Regions from separate parts of the Telluria sp. RT2P19 genome, predicted to be linked through region 1. Evidence: predicted binding sites of a transcription regulator. Region 1 holds the regulator's gene; each other region holds the start of a gene.
The links. The regulator sigma-54, encoded in region 1, starts transcription at its own class of promoters, with help from an activator protein. The targets are predictions, from matches to a motif close to TGGCANGNAANCTGCTTT.
Positions count from the first base shown of each region.

Region 1 (7,210 bases):
GCAAGAAGCGGGCTTTCGAGCAAGCCGGCCTGATCTTCGAGAACAACTGCGGCATTGCCCGTTCGATCGTGTCGGACAACCTGTTCGCCCGCGAACGGCTCGGCTCGACGGGCCTGGGCCACGGCGTCGCCGTCCCGCACGGCCGCATCAAGGGCAGCAAGAGCCTCAAGTCCCCGCTGGCCGCCTTCGTGCGCCTGAAGGAACCGATTCCCTTCGAGTCGCCCGACGGCCAGCCGGTGAGCCTGCTGTTCTTCCTGCTGATCCCGGACCACGTCACCCAGCAGCATCTCGAAATCCTGTCCGAGATCGCCGAGCTGTTCTCCGACGAGTCGGTGCGCACCGCCCTGGCGAACGATTCCGATCCAAAATCAGTGCATGACCGCATTATCAACTGGCAACCCAGCCTGCAGGCTCTGGGTTAAACTGTACGTCTGATGAACGCGCGGCAATCACGCCGCGCGCCTTATTTGCGACGACGACAATGCCCATGCTGCAGTCTCCGCTGACCATCCAGCGGCTGTACGACGATAACCGCGACAGCCTGCAACTGGGCTGGTTCGCGGGCTTTCCCGGCGGCGAACGCCAGATCGCCGGCGATGCCGCCTCGGCCGCCGACCAGGTCGGCCACCTGAACCTGATCCACCCGGGCCGCATCCAGGTGTTCGGCCACCAGGAACTCGATTACTACCACCGCCTCAAGGCCAATTCGCGCAGCCACGTGGTGGGCGAACTGATTGGCGGCGGTCCGCCGGCGCTGATCATCGCCCAAGGCCTCGAAACTCCGCCCGACATCCTCGCCATCTGCGACGAGCAGAACATCCCGCTGTTCTCGACGCCGCTGCCGGCGGCGCAGGTGATCGACTTCTTGCGCGTGTACCTGTCCAAGAAGCTGGCGCAGCGCGTGATCATGCACGGCGTGTTCATGGACGTGCTGGGCGTGGGCGTGCTGATCACGGGCGAGTCGGGCCTTGGCAAGAGCGAGCTGGGCCTGGAGCTGATCTCGCGCTCCCACGGCCTGGTGGCCGATGACGCGGTGGAGTTCTCGCGCATCGCGCCGAACATGATCGAGGGCCGCTGTCCGCCGCTGCTGCAGAACCTGCTGGAAGTGCGCGGCCTGGGCCTGCTGGACATCAAGGCGATCTTCGGCGAGACGGCGGTGCGGCGCAAGATGCGGCTGAAACTGATCGTGCACCTGGTCAAGCGCGGCGCGCTGGACGAAGAGGTCGAGCGCCTGCCCTTCCACTTCCCGACCGAGGACGTGCTGGGCCTGCCGATCCGCAAGGTCGTCATTCCCGTGGCGGCCGGCCGCAACATCGCGGTGCTGCTCGAGGCCGCGGTGCGCAACACGATCCTGCAACTGCGCGGCATCGACACGCTGCAGGAATTCATGGAGCGCCAGCGCCAGGCGATGAGCGCGGATTGACCGCGGGCTGAACCGCTGCCGAAGAGACCGGCCGTGTGCCATCGCCCTGCGGTTGCGGTATCATCGCCGCATGCACATCGTCCTCATCACCGGCATCTCGGGCTCGGGCAAGTCCGTGGCCCTGAATGTTCTTGAAGACGCGGGTTACTACTGCGTCGACAACCTGCCGCCGGCCCTGCTGCCGGCCCTCGTCAATACAGTCAACGAGTCCGGCACCGCCAAGATGGCGGTCTCGGTCGACGCGCGCAGCGCCGAATCGCTGGTCGAACTGCCGGTGAGCGTATGTCGCCTGCGCGAGGACGGCCACGCGGTCAAGGTCATGTTCCTGACCTCGAGCACGCATTCGCTGGTCGCGCGTTTTTCCGAGACGCGGCGCAGCCACCCGCTGTCGCACGAACTGCGGCCGGGCGAGAACCCGGCTTCGCGCCGTACCCTCATCGAGTGCATCGCCGAAGAGCGCGAGCGCCTGTCGTCGATCGAGAACCTGGGCCATGTGATCGATACCTCGGAGCTGTCGGCCAACAAGCTGCGCGGCTGGATCAAGGAGCTGGCCGAGGTCGACCACGCGCCGCTGACGCTGTTCTTCGAATCGTTCGCGTTCAAGGTCGGCGTGCCGCTCGACGCCGACTTCGTGTTCGACGTGCGCGCGATCCCGAACCCGTATTACGACCTGGCCCTGCGGCCCCTCACCGGCAGGGATCAGCCGGTGATCGACTTCCTCGACACCCAGCCGAGCGCGATCGAGATGCTGGCCGATATCCGCAGCTTCGTGGCCAAGTGGCTGCCATCGTTCAAGACCGATAACCGCAGCTACCTGACGGTGGCGGTGGGCTGCACCGGCGGCCAGCACCGCTCGGTGTACATGGCCGAGCATCTCGGCGCGCACTTCGCCGAGACCGAGCGCGTGATCGTACGGCACCGGGAGCAGCCGAAGCATCCGGCTGCCTAGCACCTGCTCCGGTAGATTTCCAGTTTCTACCGCAGCACCTGCATTGCATCCACGATGCGCAGATCGTGCATCTGGTGCAGGTAGGCTTCCAGGTAGCCCTTGTGCGAAGCGCCCACGATGACCAGCATGCGCTCGCCCGGCCGTTCGGTCATCACGTCGCGGATATTGGCGGCCATGCGCAGGTTGCGCGTTTCCCAGTACCCCAGATACTTGCGGCCCAAGCGCTGCGGCGACGATTCGTTCATGGCGGCGCCGAAGTCGCTTTCGAAGACGAGCACTCCCTGGCCGGGCGCATTCTCGGCGCGGTACAGCGCCAGCACGCCTTCGGGGCTGCCCAACCCTTCGTTCAAGACCTTGTCCGCCTGCGCGCGCTTCTTGTTGGCCGGGTTATCCCAGATTGTATTGAAGGCCTCGATGATCGCCTGGCGGTCCTTGATCGGGCGGTCCGCCGTGTGGTCATCCATCGGATACACGCGCTCGTGGCCCAGGCGCGCGGCCAGGCGCGCGGCGATCATCAGGCTTTCGCTGACGCGCGTCTCGGACTTCTGCAGCTGGGCGACCAGCGCGGCATCGAGTCCGTCGCCCACGCGCTGCTCGGCGGCCGGCAGGCGCAGCCATTGGACGAAGGCCGACGCGGGTTCGCCGCCTGCAAGGAACAGGGCCGCCAGGCGACGCCGTTGCGCGGGGCTCGGCGCGTCCGGCCAGGAGGCCAGCAGCTTCTCGTACGCATCTGTGGCGGCGGCGACATCGAGCCCGGTGGCCGCCCGGGCTGGCGCAGGATCCCAGCAATAGCTGTCGATGGAGTCCTTGTAGCGCGCCTGGTAAGCGCGCATGAAGTCGCACTGTGGCCCGGACAGCGCTTCAATGGCGATCGCCTGCGGCTTCCAGGCGGCAAGCCGGTCGTTCACGAGGGTCAGGCTCGATTGCCTGAAGGTCTTCGGCAGTTGCGACAGATGGGACGAGCCGAGCACCAGCACTTCGGTCGCCCCTCCCGCCGCCGGGCCCTTGAGCCGGCTCGGATCGAAGTCGGGCCGGTGGTCCTGCGCGGCGACGCCGCCGCACAAGGTCATCGAGATCAGCAAGGCACGCAGGCGCATCGGTCTTCCTTTCACATCATGAAGGACTGATGGTCACACCTCATCGATACGGTGTCACGCAAAAATGGATATGCATGGGAGCGTTTATGCGAGATGCCTGAGCGGATGCGCGTGGTCCGGCCATACCGGCGCGAAGAAGCGCGCCACCATCTCGGGCGTGACCTGCTCGAGGGATGGGGGATTCCATTGCGGCGCATTGTCCTTGTCGATCACCAGCGCGCGTACCCCTTCCAGCACTTCGCCATGCTCGAAATTGCGGCGCACCAGCGAGCGCTCCATGCGCAGGCAGTCGGCCACGGACAGTTGGGCGCCGCGCGCCAGCAGCTCGTGGGTCACGCACATCATCAGGGGCGAGCGCTGGCGCATCGCCGCCAGGGCCTTTTGCGCGAACGGCGTCTCGTCGGGTTCGAGCGAAGCCATGATCGCGGCGACCGACGCCGCGCCGAAGTGCGTATCGATCAGTGCACGCCGGGCCTGCAGTTCGCTTTCGCCTGCCGCTTGCGCGAACGGCGCGGCGAAGGCGCGGATCGCGGCGGGCAGTTCGGCGCCGCCCGTCGCCTGGATCAGTGCGTTCAAGGCCGGCAGCTCGGCGCTTGGCACGAACACGTCGGCCAGGCCCACGTACAGCGCGTCGGCGGCGCCGATCGTCAGGCCGGTCAAGCCCAGGTAGTTGCCGAGCTGTCCCGGCGCATGCGACAGGAAATGGCTGCCGCCGACATCCGGGAACAGGCCGATGTTCACTTCGGGCATGGCCATCCTGGTGCGCTCGGTCACGATGCGCAGCCCGCAATCCGGGCCGCCCTGGGCGATGCCCATGCCGCCGCCCATCACGACGCCGTCCATGATGGCGATATAGGGCTTCGGATAGAAATGGATCAGGTGGTTCAGCGCGTATTCTTCGGTGAAGAAATCCTCGAGCAGCGCGCTGCCGCCCATCGGACCCGCATGGCCGACTTCATGGAAGAAGCGGATGTCGCCGCCTGCGCACAAGGCCTTTTCGCTGCTGCTGGTGAGCATGACCGCGTCGACTTGCGGGTTGGCCTGCCAGACAAGCAGGATGTCGGTCAGCGCGCGCACCATCGCGAGCGACAGCGAATTGAGCGCCTTCGGACGGTCGAGGGTGATGATGCCGGTGCGGTTGGCGATGCTGGTCAGGACGTGGTCGGTCATGGCGTGGTCGGTAATGGAGAGAGATGCATTTTACCGAACACGCGACGCGCGTCATACCGGGAAGCCGGATGCAAAAAGGGCGTCCCCTTAGACGCCCTTAGCTAGTGTGAGCCCTGCGCCTGATCAGGCGACAGCGGCGTCTTCGCCGCCGTTTTCCGGCAGGCGTTTGATCGAAGTACGGCTATGGTCCTTCAGTTGCTGCTTGTGTTTCAGGATTTGACGGTCCAGCTTATCCATCAGCGTGTCGATCGCGGCGTACAGGTCTTGCGCGACGCTTGCCACATGCAGGGTCTTGCCCGATACCTGCACGTTGATCTCTGCTTTCTGCCTTTTTTCTTTTTCAGTGAGGTTGTCGACGGCCAGGAAGACGTGGGTGTCGATCACCTGGTCGAAATGGCGAATGATGCGCTCGAGCTTATTCTGAACGTATTCACGGATGGCGGGGGTTACTTCGAGATGATGGCCACTGATTGTGAGGTTCATACACACTCCTTTGAAAATGTTGCACCGTGTGGGCCACAGGACGCGACAAGGCACGATGTCTGTGGACGGCGCAGTTACAAGGACTTGCGGAGGCTTACAGGGGGTATCTTGAGGGCTTCACGGTATTTTGCAACCGTGCGGCGCGCGATGACCATGCCTTGTTCCCCGAGCATCTCCGCGATCTTGCTGTCGGATAAAGGGTTCCTAGGGTCTTCTGCTCCTGTCAATTGTGCGATGAGCGCACGTATTGCCGTCGAGGATGCTTCGCCTCCCGCCTCGGTGGCAACGTGGCTGCCGAAGAAATACTTCAACTCAACCATGCCGTGCGGGGTCAGCATATATTTTTGAGTTGTGACACGAGAAATTGTGCTCTCGTGTAGGCCTAGTGTATCAGCAATCTCACGTAAAACAAGGGGCCGCATGGCAACCGCGCCGTGCGAGAAAAAGTTGCGCTGGCGCTCGACAATCGCCTCCGCCACACGGAGGATGGTGTCGAAACGCTGGCGCATATTCTTGATGAGCCACTTCGCTTCTTGCAGCTGCGCGCCCATCTGCGCCTCGCTCTTGCCCTGTTTGAGCAGGTTCGCGTACAGGCTGTTGACGCGCAGGCGCGGCATCACGTCCGGGTTCAACGTGACAGCCCAGCCGCTCTTGGAACGGCGCACGATCACGTCCGGCACCACGTAGTCGGACAGGTTCGATGCGAAGGCGGCGCCCGGATGCGGATTGCACTGGCGGACCACGGCCTGCACCTCGCGCAGGTCTTCGTCGTCGCAGTCGAGCGCTTTTTTGAGCTTGCTGTATTCGCGCTGGGCGAACCAGCTCAGGTAACCCTCGACGATGGTGAGCGCCATGCGCCGCGTGACCATCGGCACGCCGGGCATGCGCCGGATCTGCAGCGCCAGGCATTCGGCCGCGCTGCGCGCGCCGACGCCCACCGGGTCCATGCTCTGCACCAGCGCCAGCGCGCAGCGCAGCTCGTCGATCTCGATCTCGAGTTCTTCGGGCAGACGGGCGTGGATCTCGTCGAGTGGTTCCTCGAGGTAGCCGTTGTCGTCGAGCGCATCGATCACCAGCTCGGCCAGCGCCCGGTCGCGCGCCGACAAGGTGGCTTCGCGCACCTGTTCCATCAGGTGCTCGCGCAAGGTGATGGCGCAGGCCTCCAGCTGCGGGCGGCCGTCTTCATCCTCGCCGCCACTGCCCGACGATACCGAACCGCCATCGCTCCAGTCGGCGTCGCCACGGTCGCCATCGGCGGCGCCATCGAAGCCTTCGGCCTCGCCTGCCGGCGCTGGCGCCTCCTGTCCCTCGGCCTGCTGGCCGGGCGCGGACGGCGCTTCGCCATTGGCCGGCGCGTTGTTGATGGCGCCATCGGCCAGCAAGCGCACCGAGCGGTCGAGCGGATCGTCGAGCCGTTCCAGCAAGGGGTTATCGCCCAGTATCTGCTCGATCTCCTGGTGCAGTTCGAGTGTCGACAGCTGCAGCAGGCGGATCGATTGCTGCAATTGCGGCGTGAGCGCCAGGTGCTGCGATGTGCGAAGTTGCAGGGACTGTTTCATCTAGGTGTCGCTCACATGCGGAAGTGTTCACCCAGGTACACGCGGCGCACCGACTCGTCGGCGATGATGTCGTCAGGGCGGCCCGATGCCAGCACGGCGCCCTGGTTGATGATGTAGGCGCGGTCGCAGATGCCGAGCGTCTCGCGCACGTTGTGGTCGGTGATCAGGACGCCGATCTTGCGCTCCTTCAGGAAGCGCACGATGCGCTGGATCTCGATCACGGCGATCGGATCGACGCCGGCGAATGGCTCGTCGAGCAGCACGAAGCGCGGATTGGTCGCCAGCGCGCGCGCGATTTCCACGCGGCGGCGCTCGCCGCCCGACAGCGACAAGGCCGGATTTTCGCGCAGCTTCTCGATCTGCAGGTCGGCCAGCAGGGTGTCGAGGCGCGCGTTGATCTGGTCTTTCGACAGCGGCTTGCCGTTGTCCTTCTGCAGTTCGAGCACGGCGCGGATGTTCTCTTCGACCGTCAGCTTGCGAAACACCGACGCCTCTTGCGGCAGGTAGGACAGGCCCAGCACCGCGCGGC
Region 1 is NZ_JCASIL010000020.1:14,553-21,762, forward strand. Features, by position in the region: gene AC56KW_RS20975 (PTS sugar transporter subunit IIA) at 1-422, shown strand, start outside; gene hprK (HPr(Ser) kinase/phosphatase) at 488-1,423, shown strand; gene rapZ (RNase adapter RapZ) at 1,494-2,372, shown strand; gene AC56KW_RS20990 (DUF5694 domain-containing protein) at 2,399-3,469, opposite strand; gene AC56KW_RS20995 (enoyl-CoA hydratase/isomerase family protein) at 3,554-4,639, opposite strand; gene hpf (ribosome hibernation-promoting factor, HPF/YfiA family) at 4,763-5,122, opposite strand; gene AC56KW_RS21005 (RNA polymerase factor sigma-54) at 5,197-6,681, opposite strand; gene lptB (LPS export ABC transporter ATP-binding protein) at 6,693-7,210, opposite strand, start outside.

Region 2 (7,210 bases), on a different contig from region 1:
AGGAAAGCCTCGTAGCTCTGCGCCAGCGCCACGCCCAGCACGGGGACCGCGCCGATCAGGAGCAGGCCGGTGTAGGTCTTGCGCGGGCCATAGCGGTCGCACAGGGGTCCTACCAGCAGGCGCACGAAGATGGTGATCGCGACGGCCGCGATATTGATGTTGGCGATCTGCTCCATGGAGAGCCCGAACTCGCCCTTGATCACCGGCATCAGCGGTGCGCAGGCGAACCAGGCGAAGAAGCAGATGAAGAAGGCTACCCAGGTCAGGTGGAAGGCGCGCATGGGCGCACCCTGGAATGAAAAGAGCTTGATGCTGTCCGCTTTGCTGGCCATTTTTCTTCCTTTGAAAAACGAAAAGGCGTCCGCGCTTGCTGCCGGGGGCAGTAGCTGCGGACGCCGTTGTCCTGTGCCGTCCCTGCATTGGGCCAGCGCTAAGTGAAAATAGTCGTGAAGAGAATCGCCATTGATCCTGTGATTGGTATGAGCAAGAGGCGTGCCACCGCTGCCCTAGGGGCGGCGAACGGATGATGGAAATGAAAATGCTGCATCGCGGTGCGCCATTCCCCACAATGATGCAGGAGCGTGCACCGCGTTCAGGATCATGCAGGTGCGCCCGCCCCTGCCCACGCATGCGGGTTGCTGCCGTCCCACACGCGCCCGTCGATCAGCGTCGAGCTGCGCATCGAGGACGAGGGCAGCATCGTTCCAGTGCGTTCGGCCGCCTCGCGGTACAGGTCGATGCGGTTGACCTGCGCCGCCAGCGCCAGGCAGGCCGGGTCTTCGCGCAGCAGCCCCCAGCGCCTGTGCTGGGCCAGGAACCACATGCCGTCCGAGAGCCAGGGGAAGTTGGCCTCGCCGTCGGCATGGAAGCGCAGGCCGTTGTGGCCGCGCACGCCGTTACCTTCCACATGGCGCCCGGCGAGGCAGAACTGCAGCGTCTCGCGGCTGGCGTTGACGTAGGCGGGACTGGCCAGCACCTCGGCCGCGGCTTCGCGGTTGGTGCGCGAGGCATCGAGCCAGCGCGTCGCTTCCAGTAGCGCGGCGATCATGGCGCGGCAGGTATTGGGATGGGTGGCGGCGAAATCGGCGCGCGTGCCGAGCGCCTTGCCCGGGTGGTTCGGCCATACCTGTTCGCTCGATGCGGCCTGCACCCCGGCGCCGTCGCGCTGCGCGCGCTGGCCCCACGGCTCGCCGGCGCAGAAGCCATCCATATGGCCGGCGGCGAGACTGGCCGCCATCTGGCCGGGGGGCACCGTCACCGCCTGGCAGTGATCGAGGGGATCGACGCCGTGCGCCGCCAGCCAGTAATACAGGAACATCGCGTGGTTCCCGGTCGGGAAGGTGTGGGCCAGGGTGAGCTTGCGCCCCTTTTCATCGATCTCGCGCCTGAGCAGGCCCGGATCCCGGGCGGCATTGGCCAGCGCGCGCGACAGCGTGATGTTCTGGCCGTTCTGGTTCAGGTTCATCAACACCGCCATATCGCACTGCTGGGTGCCGATGCCGTTCTGGACCCCATACAGCATCCCGTACAGGGCGTGGGCCGCGTCGAGCTGCTGGCCGATCAGGCGGTCGCGCATGCTGGTCCAGGACAGCTCGCGCGACAGTGCGAAGCGTACGCCATATTGTTCGTCGAAGCCCAGCACCGACGCCATCACCAGTGGCGCGCTGTCGGCCAGCGGCATGAAGCCGATGCGGACGATCTCGATCTCGGGGCGGTCGGTGCCGGCGATCCAGGCGCCCCTGCCTGCCAAAGTCATACATGTCCTTGTCTTTATATGTACGTGCCGGCTCAGCCGAGCAAGTCTTCGACGTCGATCAGGCGCTGCGCGACCTCGGCCAACTTCAGGTTCTTGTTCATCGCCAGGCTGCGCAGGCGCTGGTAGGCCTGCTCTTCGCTCAGCTTGTAGCGGCTCATGAGCAAGCCCTTGGCGCGGTCGACCGTCTTGCGGTCAACCAGCTTCTGGCGCGTGTCGCTCAGTTCATCGAGCAGCTTCTGCTCGCGCCTGAAACGCGCCAGCGCCACGTCCAGCACCGGCTTGACGCGCTCGGCCTGCAGGCCGGCCACGATATAGGCCGACACGCCGGCGTCCATCGCCGCGTCCATGCTTGCGGGAGCGTCGTCTTCGGTAAACATCACGATCGGCCGGCGCGCGTCGCGCGTCGCGATCACGATGTGTTCGAGCACGTCGCGCGCGTCGGACTCGCTGTCGGCGATGATCAGGTCGGGCTGCAGCTGCGCGATGCGCTCGGGCAGGAAGATATCCGCCGGCAGCGACGCGATCAGGTCGTAGCCCGATTCGAGCAAGCCGATGCGCAGCGCGGTGCTGCGCCGCGACTGCGCGGCCTGGGCGGCGTCAGGGTCGGTGCCGGCGGGTGTTGCGGAAAGCACGACGACGATCCGCAGGTGTGGTGAAGCACTGTCTCGCGATTTCATGTGCTAACGATATGCAAGATTCACACCAGCGTCAGGCCGAGGCGTGAGCCAGCCCTTCTTATGCGCCGCCCATTGCTCCAGATATACGTGCAACAAATATCTTGCATAAGAGCAACCATACAATCATTCACCAGGCGAATCGCGGGAATCACCAATCTAAAGTTTGTTTATGATGAAGACGCCGCTACACTGCACTGCAACATTGAAGAATTATCTCAGGGGAACAATCATGACTGCAGCCATCCAAGGCACCAGCTTCTTCGCGGCAGCCATCTCGGCCATCCGCACCTTCTCGCAAGACCTGTACGTCGCCCACGGCGGCTACGCTCCAGCAGTACGGGGTTGATATGAGCCCGCTCGAATACGTCACCATCGCCCTGGCCGTCGTCGCCGTCGCAGCGCGCGTCGCCATGTTCCTGCCGCGTCCGCCAAAAGGTCCGTTCAAGGCCATGTAAGACAGCTTTCATTGCAGCGCACCACCGCTGCAGTATGCGCAATGCATCCAGCCCCGGCCGTACTGAGGTACTGCCGGGGCTTGTCTTTACAGCAAAAAAAACCTGCCACATATCGCGGTCCCGGTGAGTGCCTGCGCTAGAATGCAAGCGCATTTCTGGCCAGAAAGCCATTTCTTCACTCATCAGACTCCACATGCGAACACCTGCACTTACCCTGTTTGCGGCCTCCTTCGCCGCACTGATCGCGTTGCCGGCAGCGGCATCCACCCCCATCACCCTCGACCAGGCCATGAGCCATCCCGACTGGATCGGCACCCCAGTGGAAGACGCCTGGTTCAGCTGGGACGGCAAGCAGGTGTACTACAAGCAGAAGCGCACCGGATCGCCCGTGCGCGATGTGTTCCAGGTCGCCGCCGGCAAGATCCAGCGCGTAAACGACGCCGAGCTGCCGAAGATCGACAGCGCCGACGTGGTCTATAACCGCAACAACACCCGCATGCTGGTCCTGCGCAATAACGACCTGTTCGAGCGCGACCTCAAGTCGGGCCAGCTGGTGCAGGTCACGCGCGGCGCCAGCCGCATCACCGCCGCCCAGTACTCGGCGGACGAGGCATCGGTCCAGTACCGCATCGGCACCGACTGGTATGTGTGGAACCGTGCCAGCAAGGTTACCGGCCCGGCCGCCCTGCCGCGCGCCGCCAAGGACCCGAACGCGCCTGAAGAGGATCCCTACCGTTCGACCGAGCTGCGCCTGATCGAACACCTCAAGCGCCAGAAGGATGACCGCGATGCCCTGCGCGCGCGCGCCGACGAGCTGCGCCGCGTCGACGCCTCGATGGGTCCCGGCCAGATCTACCTGGGCGACAAGGTCACCATCGAAGGCAGTTCGCTGTCGCCGGATGGCCGCTGGCTGCTGGTGGTCACCGCCGCCAAGGGCGCCGATAAGGGCCGCGCCGGCAAGATGCCGCGCTACGTCAACGAGTCGGGCTACGAGGAAACCGAAGACGTGCGCACCCGCGTCGGCCGCAACATGCCGGTGCCGCACGCACTGAAGCTGGTCGACCTGCGCACCAACAAGGTGCAGGACATCGCCTTCGACGCACTGCCGGGTATCAACGTCGACCCGCTGGCCGAGCTGCGCGCCGCCGCCAAGAAGGACCCATTGAAGGGCAACCGCCCGCTGGTGGTCTCGGGCGGGCGCAACGCGATCGACTGGAGCGCGAACGGCGCCCAGGTCGCCGTCATGCTGCGCTCGGTGGACAACAAGGACCGCTGGATCGCCGGCGTCGACCTGGGCTCCGCCAAGCTGAAACCCCTGCACCGCCTGACCGATAGCGCCTGGGTCAACTACGACAACGCCGAATTCGGCTGGCTGCCGGACAACCGCACGCTGTGGTACCTGTCGGAAGAAAGCGGCTACTCGCACCTGTATACCAGGGACAGCCTGACCGACGCCGCCCCGCGCGCGCTCACCACCGGCAAGTGGGAAGCCAGCGACGTGCGCTGGACCTATGACGGCAGCACCGCCTACATGCTGTGCAACCGCGAGACCCCGGGCGACTACGAAGTCTGCGCCGCGAACGCCAATGGCGGCAACGTGCGCGAAGTGACCAAGCTCGATGGCGTCGAGAAGTTCGCCCTGTCGCCGGACCAGAAGAAGCTGCTGGTGCACTGGTCGGCCAGCTACACCCCGATCCAGATCGCGACCGTACCGGTTTCCGGTGGCGAAGCGACCAGGCTGACCGACACCCGCAAGCCCGAGTTCAAGGCGCGCGAATGGATGGAGCCTCAATACGTGGCGGTGCCGTCGAGCGCCGGCGGCGATCCGGTCTGGGCCAAGCTGTATCGTCCGGCCCAGCTCGAGCCGGGCAAGAAGTATCCGGTCGTGATGTTCGTGCACGGCGCCGGCTACCTGCAGAACGTCAGCAAGCGCTATCCGAACTACTTCCGCGAGCAGATGTTCCACAACCTGCTGGTGCAGAACGGCTACGTGGTGCTGGATATGGACTACCGCGCCTCGAAAGGCTACGGCAGCAAGTGGCGCACCGCGATCTATCGCCAGATGGGCCATCCGGAGCTGGACGACTACATCGACGGCGTCAAGTACATGGTCGGCCAGCACCAGGGCGACGCGGCCAATGTCGGCATCTACGGCGGCAGCTACGGCGGCTTCATGACCTTCATGGCGCTGATGCGCGCACCGGATACCTTCAAGGCCGGCGCCGCGCTGCGCCCGGTGACCGACTGGACCACTTATAACCACGAGTACACCGCCAACATCCTGAACACCCCGGACATCGATCCGGAGGCGTACAAGAAGTCGTCGCCGATCGAGTATGCACAGAACCTGAAGGGCCACCTGCTCATCTCGCACGGCATGATCGACGACAACGTGTTCTACCAGGACTCGGTGCGCATGGCGCAGCGCCTGATCGAGATGAAGAAGGACAAGTGGGAACTGGCGAGCTATCCGCTGGAACGCCACGGCTATGTGCAGCCGGAGGCGTGGTATGACCAGTATCGCCGCATCCATGAGCTGTTCGAGCGCGCGCTCAAGCAGTAACGCGGTAAGATCGCAAGGCGCCCCCGGGCGCCTTTTTTCATCTCCAATGCCAATGCCTATGCCTATGCCTATGCCACGTCCAGCTTCGACCATCAGTTTCGTCCTGCTTCTTGCGGCAGCGCCGGCGCACGCCTACCAGGCATCTGCACAGGGCCTGCCGGCCGGCGGCGGACTCGATCCACAGCGAGTGACCGAGCTGCGCTACGGCGCCGTGGCCACGACCTCGACGACCGCGACGCCAGACGAACGCCAGTTGGCGCCCGGTGCGGCGCGCGTAGCGTCCGCACCGGGCGTGGCCAACCGTCCCCGGATCGATGGCGCACTGGCGACGCTGTGGCTGGAGCGCACCGCGGCAACCGGCGCCGACGACCAGGTGCCGCTGACATTCGGACAGGTCTTCGGGCCGGGCAAGCTGGCGCGCGAAACCCGGCTGGTCGCCAGGCTGGCCGACGGCGAGCCGATCGCTTTGCAGGTCGACGCGAAGGCCTTCCACGACGATGGCTCGGTGCGGCATGCGGTCATCTCGGGCATCCTGCCGGCGCCAGGCGCCAAACCGCTCGCATTCGGCCTGGTGAAAAGCGCGTCTCGCGGTCACGCCGAACCAGGATTTGCCGCGCCGGTCGATGCGTCGCCGGCCGCGCTGGTGCGCACCGGGCTGACAGCCAGCGTCAAGCTCGCTCTCGGCGAGAAGCATTACAGCGCATCGCTCGAACGGCTGCTGGCGAAAGGCAAGCCGGCTTCCTGGCTCAAGGGTCCGGTCGCGCACGAGTGGCATGTCAGCGCGCCGCTGGCCGACCGCAACGGCAGCCAGCATCCGCACCTGGCCGCGCGCTTCGCGGTGCGCTGGTATCCAGGGATCAAGAAGGCCCGCGTCGACGTCACGATCGAGAACAACTGGGCCTACGAACCGGCGCCGCAGAACTTTACCTACGACGCCGAGATCGAGGTCGGCGGCAAGACCGTCTACCGCAAGCAAAACCTCACGCACTACCATCATGCACGGTGGCGCAAGCTTGCGTGGTGGGGGGGCGATCCGGCGCTGCACCTGCGCCATGACAGCCGCCAGCTGATCGATTCCTATGCCCTGCCCAACTACGATCGCACGGTCGCGATCAGCGAAAGCATACTGTCGAAGACCAACGCCATATGGACTGGCCCGAGGACCGAACCGATGGGCGTAGGCCTGGCCATGCCAGGCATGCCGACGACGGGCGGCCGGGAAGACATCGGACTCCAGCCGGCGTGGGCGGTCAGTTATCTGCTCAGCATGGATCCGCGCGCGAAGACCTTCACCCTGGGGACGGCCGACCTGGCCGGCACCTGGTCGATCCACTATCGCGATCGCCGCACGGGCCTGCCGGTCAGCCTGCTCGACTATCCCTACATGACGATAGTCGGACGTTCGACCGACACCCACAATCCCGCCACAAAAAAACTCGAGGCGTTTCCAGAGTGTGTCAGCCACGAGGCATGCCGGACGCCCAACGAGCATGACATCCCGCACCAGCCAAATTTCGCCTATCTTCCCTACCTGCTTACAGGCGACTACTATTATCTCGAAGAGCTGCAGTTCTGGGCAATGTACGATGTTTTTGCATCCAATCCCGGCTATCGGGGAAACCGCAAGGGACTGCTCAAGCCGGAGCAGGTGCGTGGCCAGGCCTGGGCACTGCGCACGCTGACCGACGCCGCCTATATTTCGCCTGATGAGCACCCTCTCAAGCACCACTTTTTGCAGATCCTGAACAGTAACCTGGAC
Region 2 is NZ_JCASIL010000004.1:11,667-18,876, forward strand. Features, by position in the region: gene AC56KW_RS06290 (MFS transporter) at 1-332, opposite strand, end outside; gene AC56KW_RS06295 (CmpA/NrtA family ABC transporter substrate-binding protein) at 599-1,756, opposite strand; gene AC56KW_RS06300 (ANTAR domain-containing response regulator) at 1,789-2,433, opposite strand; gene AC56KW_RS06305 (S9 family peptidase) at 3,082-5,451, shown strand; gene AC56KW_RS06310 (hypothetical protein) at 5,639-7,210, shown strand, end outside.
Region 2: the regulator sigma-54 is predicted to act here: its motif matches at 2,444-2,461, upstream of AC56KW_RS06300 (ANTAR domain-containing response regulator).

Region 3 (7,210 bases), on a different contig from region 1:
ATACTAAGCTCCGCTGTGTTGATGAAGTTGGCATGTGCGTATGTCGATGGTTGATCAGGTTTAAAGTAGGTATTTCCAGCCACGTTCGGGTGAGTCAAATTTCTGAGGTAACAAAGTTTATAGGGGTATGGGTGAGGGTAGCGGCGAGGGATCGCACAAGAAGTTCTTGATAGTGCGGAGGCGCTTTTTGGCGAATCCTAATCCCACCGTCTCCGCCAGTTACTTGAAAAAGCCCCTATGAAGGGGCTTTTTCTTTTCCGCCTACCCCCGTTTCTACACCCGTCCTGGCCGAGGCTCGTTCTGGTCCGGTTTGCAGCTTGCTCTGCCATTCCGCGATAGCGGCCTCGTCCGCCGGCAACCGCGCGTGGACTTGGCTGGGCCGGCGCCGGGAAGGTACCGGCCTGGATCCGCTCATAGATCGTGGCGCGCTTGATCCCAGCCTTTCCATTACGGCCGGCAGGCGCAAAAGCGTCTAGGTTCATCCATGGTGCTTCTCCTTCTTCGCCGGATTCGCTTTGCGACCGCTGGCGACCAGGGCGGGATAGCGCGTGCCGTGAAACGCGCGCTTCGCCAGCAGCCTGCCGCCCGGCACCGGTGCTCGCACATGCTGTTGGCCAGCCGGGACGGTCAGGCCGCGGAAGGCGCAAAGGTGGTCGCGCCGCGCCAGGTGCGTCAAGTCGCCCCGGGTCGACCATTAGCCGTGCTCTGCGTCGTCTGCAACTCGATCGGCCTGCACGGGCCGCGGGCCCCGCAAGGTGGCGAGCATCGTTGCCGTATGCGCGGCATCAAGATAGGTGCCCTTGCACGACAGTGCGATGTCGCCATCCCTTAAGCCGATCGCAGCATAGCTTTTCATCGGGGGGCGTCCTCAATGGCGGTCGGTACAGCCAAATGCACCGGCCGATATACAGGTAGTCGCCCTCGACGCTCATCCATGGATTGACCCGTCCCGCCGCTTTGCAGCGCGGCGCCCGAGCCGCCGCCGCCGCATCGCGCACCTCGGGACTGAGCGCCGATAGCTTGGCGGCGACCAGCCTTGAATGCGACGAACTCCCCATGCAGCCAGTCCTTGTCGAACTGGCCGTCGCTGTTCAGGTCCGGCAGGGTAGGCCATCCAAGCGACGAACGCTTCGAGATCGTCAGCCACAGCCTGTGCACCGCTCCCTGCATGCTGGGCGGCTGGCTGTACGCAGTACTGGATGCCTACGTAGAGCGCGGCGCGAAGCGCACCATCCATTCCGCGGTCGCTTGGATAGCATTCACGGTCGCAGAATGCAGCGAACGCGGATCCAGGGTTATTCGCGCCAATCACGGGCTCCGCTTGCGCTGTTGGCGTGGCGTCTCAAGCAGGAACGAATCGGCGCAATTGGTGGGCTTGGAACTTGACCGTGCGATTCGTCCGCGAAGCCGGCAAGAGCATCGGGATAGCCCGTGGCGATGCGGAGGCGCGGGCCGGATGTTTTACTTAGCCGTCCGCTGCTTGCGGCGGCGCACCATCCAGCCCATCAAGCCGAGGGTAGGAAGCAGTAGGGCGCCGGTGCCGGGTTCGGGAATTTCCGCGGTGCCAAGCGTGGTCAGCGATCCAGCGGTCACACGCCGATACGGGCTGCAGTTCGCGCATTCATAGCTTGTTGCGGTATCGAGCGCGAATTCTCCCCCAAGGGCATCCAGCGGATTGGCGAATGAGAAGTTGAAGTAACGATTGCCAGCGTTAGCAAATAAGATAAAGCCGTTTGCTCCTACAGCGCTGCCAAAGTACAGACCGCTATTGCTGCTATCAAAAGTGTACCCGGTCAGGGCGCCGTCAAAGGTCGACACATTGAAGCTGCCCGCAGTGCGTGCGATAGGATCCAGGCTGATCGCACCGGTGGCGGTGGTGCCGTCGGACAACTCAACGCCGGACAGCGTCCAGGTCAGCAGCGCAGCCTGCGCTGGCACCACTGGCCCCAACATCAGCGCTGCAGTCATGGCAGCCACGCGAAAATTATTCATATTCATCGAGATCCCTTAGGTTTATATGTCAGGCGAGTCCAGCCCAGTGCTCCTCCCTAAAGCAATACTCATGCCATAGTTACATATACCTTTCCAATCAACAACATATGAGTATCGAAGAGATTTCGCGATACACGACATGTAAAATTTGCCGACAGGCAATTCACTCAGTTACCTCAACGCTTGGTGGCGGCCTTGTCGCGAGGGCTGCCTGGCATCCCGGCTGAAGCACCGAATCAGCCCACAGCCGATGGGCGCCGTGCCGACCTTGCTTGCAGGGACAGGCTGGCGCACATACGGGCCACTTGCAATAGCGCGCCGCCTCGTCGACATGGCTGTCTCAAGGCGGAGAACGCCTAAGCTCATGGGTATGAGCAATGTCAGGAAATAAGTCGCGGTGATATGGAGCACGTCGCCGGCGAACTACCTTAGCGGGAGATATTTACTTTATGTATGGCGGAGATCGCAAATAGAAATTGGATTTATATCCTGATCCTGGCTAAGCTTGCTCCATCGCTCAACGCCAACCAATCAGGAGCTGTCATGGCTATCTCGACCACCCTTCGCCAACCCAAATCCGCATCCGGCCTACGCCTCCTGTTCGCTCGCATGGGCTCGCAACTGCGCCGCATGATCGCGATGGCAGGCGCCCCGTACGTGGATGGCGCGATGCCGCTGTAAGCGACATAGTCATCCTTTCGAGCGCCCCGCCCAGTGCGGGGCGCTGCCGTTTACGTCGCCGGAAACCGTTCGCTTCCACCGTGCTTCGATGTCGCTGTCAGCCCATGCGGTGCAAGCCACCACGCTTTGGCCGGTCGGCGCGAAACCGGGGTCACCGCAAGGGAGACAGCGTGAACGGCTCGAGCGCTGCGGATATGAAGCCTGGCATGGCGGCTGTCGCTGGCCCGGCGGGCGCGCAGTGTCAGCGCCGACGATGACGTGATCACCGCTGGCGGCGAGTGCGCGCACTCGCCGTGCCGCAGGCACGGGTACGGCGAGATCGGCGCGGTCGCGGTTGGTGGCAACGTAGCGCAGCGCTTGAGCAGATCACAACCGAGATGGAGCGCCTCCAGGCTGACCGGGCGCCGACCTCGTCCCGCACGGCAAGCGACAGCCACGCCCCACATCGGTAACCGTTTTCGACATGTCGCCTGTTGACCCGGGCGCGGAAAGGCGATAGCATCCTTAAAAATGACAACGTTGGACAATTGGCCGGGGCGAGGTTCTGGAACCAGTTGATCCGATGCATAGGCCGCAGGCCCAAGGAGACAGCTTGTCCACTATCCACGACGTCGCTGAAAAGGCCGGCGTATCGATCAAGACCGTATCGCGGGTGCTCAACGACGCGAGCAGCGTGTCGGAAAAGACCCGCACCCGCATCGAGCAAGCCATGCAGGCGCTCGATTTCGCGCCGTCGGCGGCGGCGCGCATGTTGCGCGGCGTGCCGACCGGGTTGGTCGCCGTGATCGCTGAAAAACTCACCACCACGCCCGATTCGTCCGAGATCATCAAGGGCATCCAGTCGGTGTGCGAGGAAATGGGCAAGATGCTGATCATCGGCGAGACCGGCGGACGTGCCGATGTCGCCAGCCGCCTGGTGGCCGATATGCGCGCACGGCGGGTCGAGGCGATCATCTTCGCCACGCCATTCCACCGCGAGATCACCCTCAACGAAATGCTGGGGCAGACGCCGACTGTTCTGGCCAACTGCTTCGAGGCCGAGCCGCGCTACCCGCAAGTGGTGCCCGACGACGAGGCAGGCGGGCACGCCGCCGCCGCCGCCGTCCTGCAGGCCGGCCATCGCAAGATCGCCTTTCTCCAGCTGATCGAAGACATGGTCGCGACCCGCCTGCGGATGCAGGGTTTCCAGCGCGCGATGCAGGAGCATGGCGTCGCGCCGCGTGCCGACTGGCTGCTGCACGGCGCTACCGAGGCCGAGGACGAATTCGCCCAGCTCGACACCACGATCGACGGCCTGGTCGCCGGCGCCGACCGCCCCAGCGCCATCCTGTGCGGCAACGACAAGATGGCGATGCGCGTGATCTTCATCCTGCAGCGGCGCGGCCTGCGGGTGCCCGAGGATGTCTCGGTGGTCGGCTTCGACGATTTTCGCCTGATCTCCGAGGCCCTCGATCCGGGTCTCACCACGGTCGCGCTGCCATACCGCGAGATCGGCGAGCTGGCGGCGCGCCGGGCCCTCGGCGGCGACCAGGATGCCGGCATGGTGCGCGTGGCTTGCCGCCCGGTGCTGCGCGGTACCCTGAGCGCGCCGGCCAAGGCGAAAGGCACGCGCCGATGAAGCCGCTCCTGTTGTCCCTGACCGCAGCGTTGGCCTGCCATGCGCTGGCCTGTCACGCGCAGGCCGCGCCGGTCGAGATCAAGGCCTGGCGCCACGATACGGGCGATGCCGAAATGGTCGCCAGCAGCCAGATGGTCGAGCGTTTCAATCGCAGCCAGGACCGCTGGAAAGTGGTGGTCGAATCGATCCCCCAGGGTTCTTACACCGAATCGGTCACCGCCGCGTCGCTGGTGGGCCACCTGCCGTGCGTGATGACGATCGACCAGCCGGCGGTGCCCAACTTTGCCTGGGCCGGTAATATCCGCCCGCTTGACGACTTGCTGCCCGCGGCGGTCGTAGAGCCGTTGCTGCCGGGCGGCCGTGGCGTGTACGACGGCCGTCTGTACAGCGTCGGCCAGTTCGATGTGGTGCTGGCCCTGTTCGCGCGCCGCTCGGCGCTGGCGCGCGAAGGCGTGCGCGCGGCCACCATCGAGCACCCTTACACGGCGCAGGAACTGTACGACATCGTCGCGAAAGCCAAGCGCGCAGGTCGCTACCGCTTTCCGCTCGACCTCAACGGCAAGGCCAAGGGCGAATGGGTCAGCTATGGTTTCTCGCCCTGGTTCCAGAGCGCCGGCGCCGACCTGATCGACCGCGCCGATTACCGGCGCGTGGACGGGGTGCTCAATGGCGCGCCGGCGCTGGGCGTGGCGCGCTACTACGCGCGCCTGTTCAAGGAGCGCCTGGCCGAACGCAACCCGGCCGACGAGAAGGGTTTTGAACAGGGCCGCTCGCTGATCCAGTACACCGGCTCATGGAAGGCGCGCGACTATGCCAAGCGTTTCGGCGACGACCTGGTGGTCATGCCGCCGCCCGATTTCGGCCACGGCCCGCGGGTCGGCGCCGCCTCATGGCAATGGGCGATCGCGCGCAATTGCCGGCATCCGGAAGGCGCGGCCGCGTTCCTGGCCCACGTGCTGTCGGCGCCCGAGATGGCGGCCATGTCGCGCGCCACCGGCCTGATTCCGGTCACGCTGGAAGCGGCGGCGCTCACCGAGCGCTATCGCCCGGGCGGCGATGGCCGCATCTATTTCGATTTCGCGGCCCGCTATGCGGTGGCGCGGCCGGCCACGCCGGCCTATCCCGCGATCTCGGCGGCATTCGAGAAAGCCATGTCCGACCTGCGCGGCGGCAAGGACCCCGACGACGCGATGGACGAGGCGGTCGAAGCGATCGAGTACGACATCGCGCGCAACAACGGCTATCGCAATAGCCACGCACGAGAGGCGGCCAGCAAATGAAGACGATACTTGGTCGGGACCATCCGCTGGCGGTGAGCGGCTTCGCCGGGCCGGCGTTGATCCTGTTCGGCGTATTCGTGCTGCTGCCGCTGCTGCTGGCGGCGGCGGCCACCTTCACCAATCACCGCCTGGTGTCGCCCGAGCCCACCCGCTACGTGGGAATGGATAACTACGCGCGACTGCTGGCGTTGCAGGTGACGACGGTGGCGCCGCTGCGCAATGCGGCGGGCGATGTGCAGCGCGACGAAGAAGGCCTGCGCTATCCCACGTGGCGCCAGGTGCGCCAGGCCCAGCCCGCACTGGCCGGCTACCGGCCGGCCTGGCAATTCGAGCTCGGTGAGCGCCGGGTGGTGCTGGCGGCCACCGATCCGCTGTTCTATCGCTCGCTGATCAATACGTTCCTGTTCGCGCTGCTGGTGCTGCCGCTGCAGTGCGGCGTGGCGCTCGGCCTGGCGCTGCTGGTCAACCAGCGCATGGCCGGGCGGATCTTCTTTCGCACCGTGTATTTCGCGCCGGTGGTGACCTCGATGGTGGTGGCGTCGATCGTGTGGTCGTTCATGCTCAATACCGACCGCGGCCTCCTCAACGAGTTGCTGCGCGCGCTCAGCGGCAACCCCGACGCCGGCCCCGACTGGCTGGGAGAAAGCAGCCACGCGCTGCTGGCGATCGCCATCATGTCGGCCTGGCAGGGCGCCGGTTTCCAGATGCTGGTGTTCCTGGCCGGGCTGCAGTCGATCTCGTCGGAGCTGTACGAGGCGGCCACGCTGATGGGCGCCAACGCGTGGCAGCGTTTCGTACACGTCACCCTGCCGGGCCTGCGCAACACCATCGTGTTCGTGCTGGTGTCGACCATGCTGATGGCCTTCGGCCTGTTCACGCAGGTCGACGTGATGACCTCGGGCGGGCCGCTCGATTCGACCACCACCGTGGTCTACCACGCGGTGCGCAGCGGTTTCAGGCAGCAGGACATCGGCTATGGATCGACCATCACCGTGGTGTTCTTCGGCATCGTGCTGCTGGTCTCGCTGCTGCAACGAATGCTGCTGGCGAAAGGAGCAAGTAAATGACAAGCATGATTCGCCGGACCCTGCTGCGTCTACCCATGCTGCTGGCCATGTGCGCGCTCGGCGTCGTGTTCGCGACTCCCTTGCTGTTCATGTTCGCGGCCTCGTTCAAGCACGACGACGCCATCTTCGCCAACCTCGCCAGCTGGACCAGCTATGTGCCGGACGCCGGCTGGTCGCTGGCCAACTACGCCGCCATTTTCGAGCGCAGCAACCTGCCGCTGTTCTTGCTCAATTCGACCATCATCGCGGCGCTGGTGGTGGTGGGCGGGATCCTGGTCAACAGCATGCTGGCCTTTTCCCTCAGCCGCATGCGCTGGCGCGGCCGCGGCGCGGTACTGTCGGTGGTGGTGGCGATGATGGTGATCCCGTTCGAGGTCATCGCCATCCCGCTGCTGTCGCTGGTCGCGCGCCTGCCGTGGCCGGGCTTCGAGGCGGGCATGCTCACCTGGCAGACCGGCTGGTTCAACAGCCTGCACGTGCAGATCATCCCCTTCCTGGCCAATGCTTTCTGCGTGTTCCTGTTCTATCAGTTCTTCCGCGATATTCCGCCCGAACTCGACGAGGCGGCCAAG
Region 3 is NZ_JCASIL010000013.1:29,209-36,418, forward strand. Features, by position in the region: gene AC56KW_RS16540 (hypothetical protein) at 695-856, opposite strand; gene AC56KW_RS16545 (PEP-CTERM sorting domain-containing protein) at 1,462-1,998, opposite strand; gene AC56KW_RS16550 (hypothetical protein) at 2,536-2,673, shown strand; gene AC56KW_RS16555 (LacI family DNA-binding transcriptional regulator) at 3,266-4,291, shown strand; gene AC56KW_RS16560 (extracellular solute-binding protein) at 4,288-5,571, shown strand; gene AC56KW_RS16565 (carbohydrate ABC transporter permease) at 5,568-6,638, shown strand; gene AC56KW_RS16570 (carbohydrate ABC transporter permease) at 6,635-7,210, shown strand, end outside.
Region 3: the regulator sigma-54 is predicted to act here: its motif matches at 2,051-2,068, upstream of AC56KW_RS16545 (PEP-CTERM sorting domain-containing protein).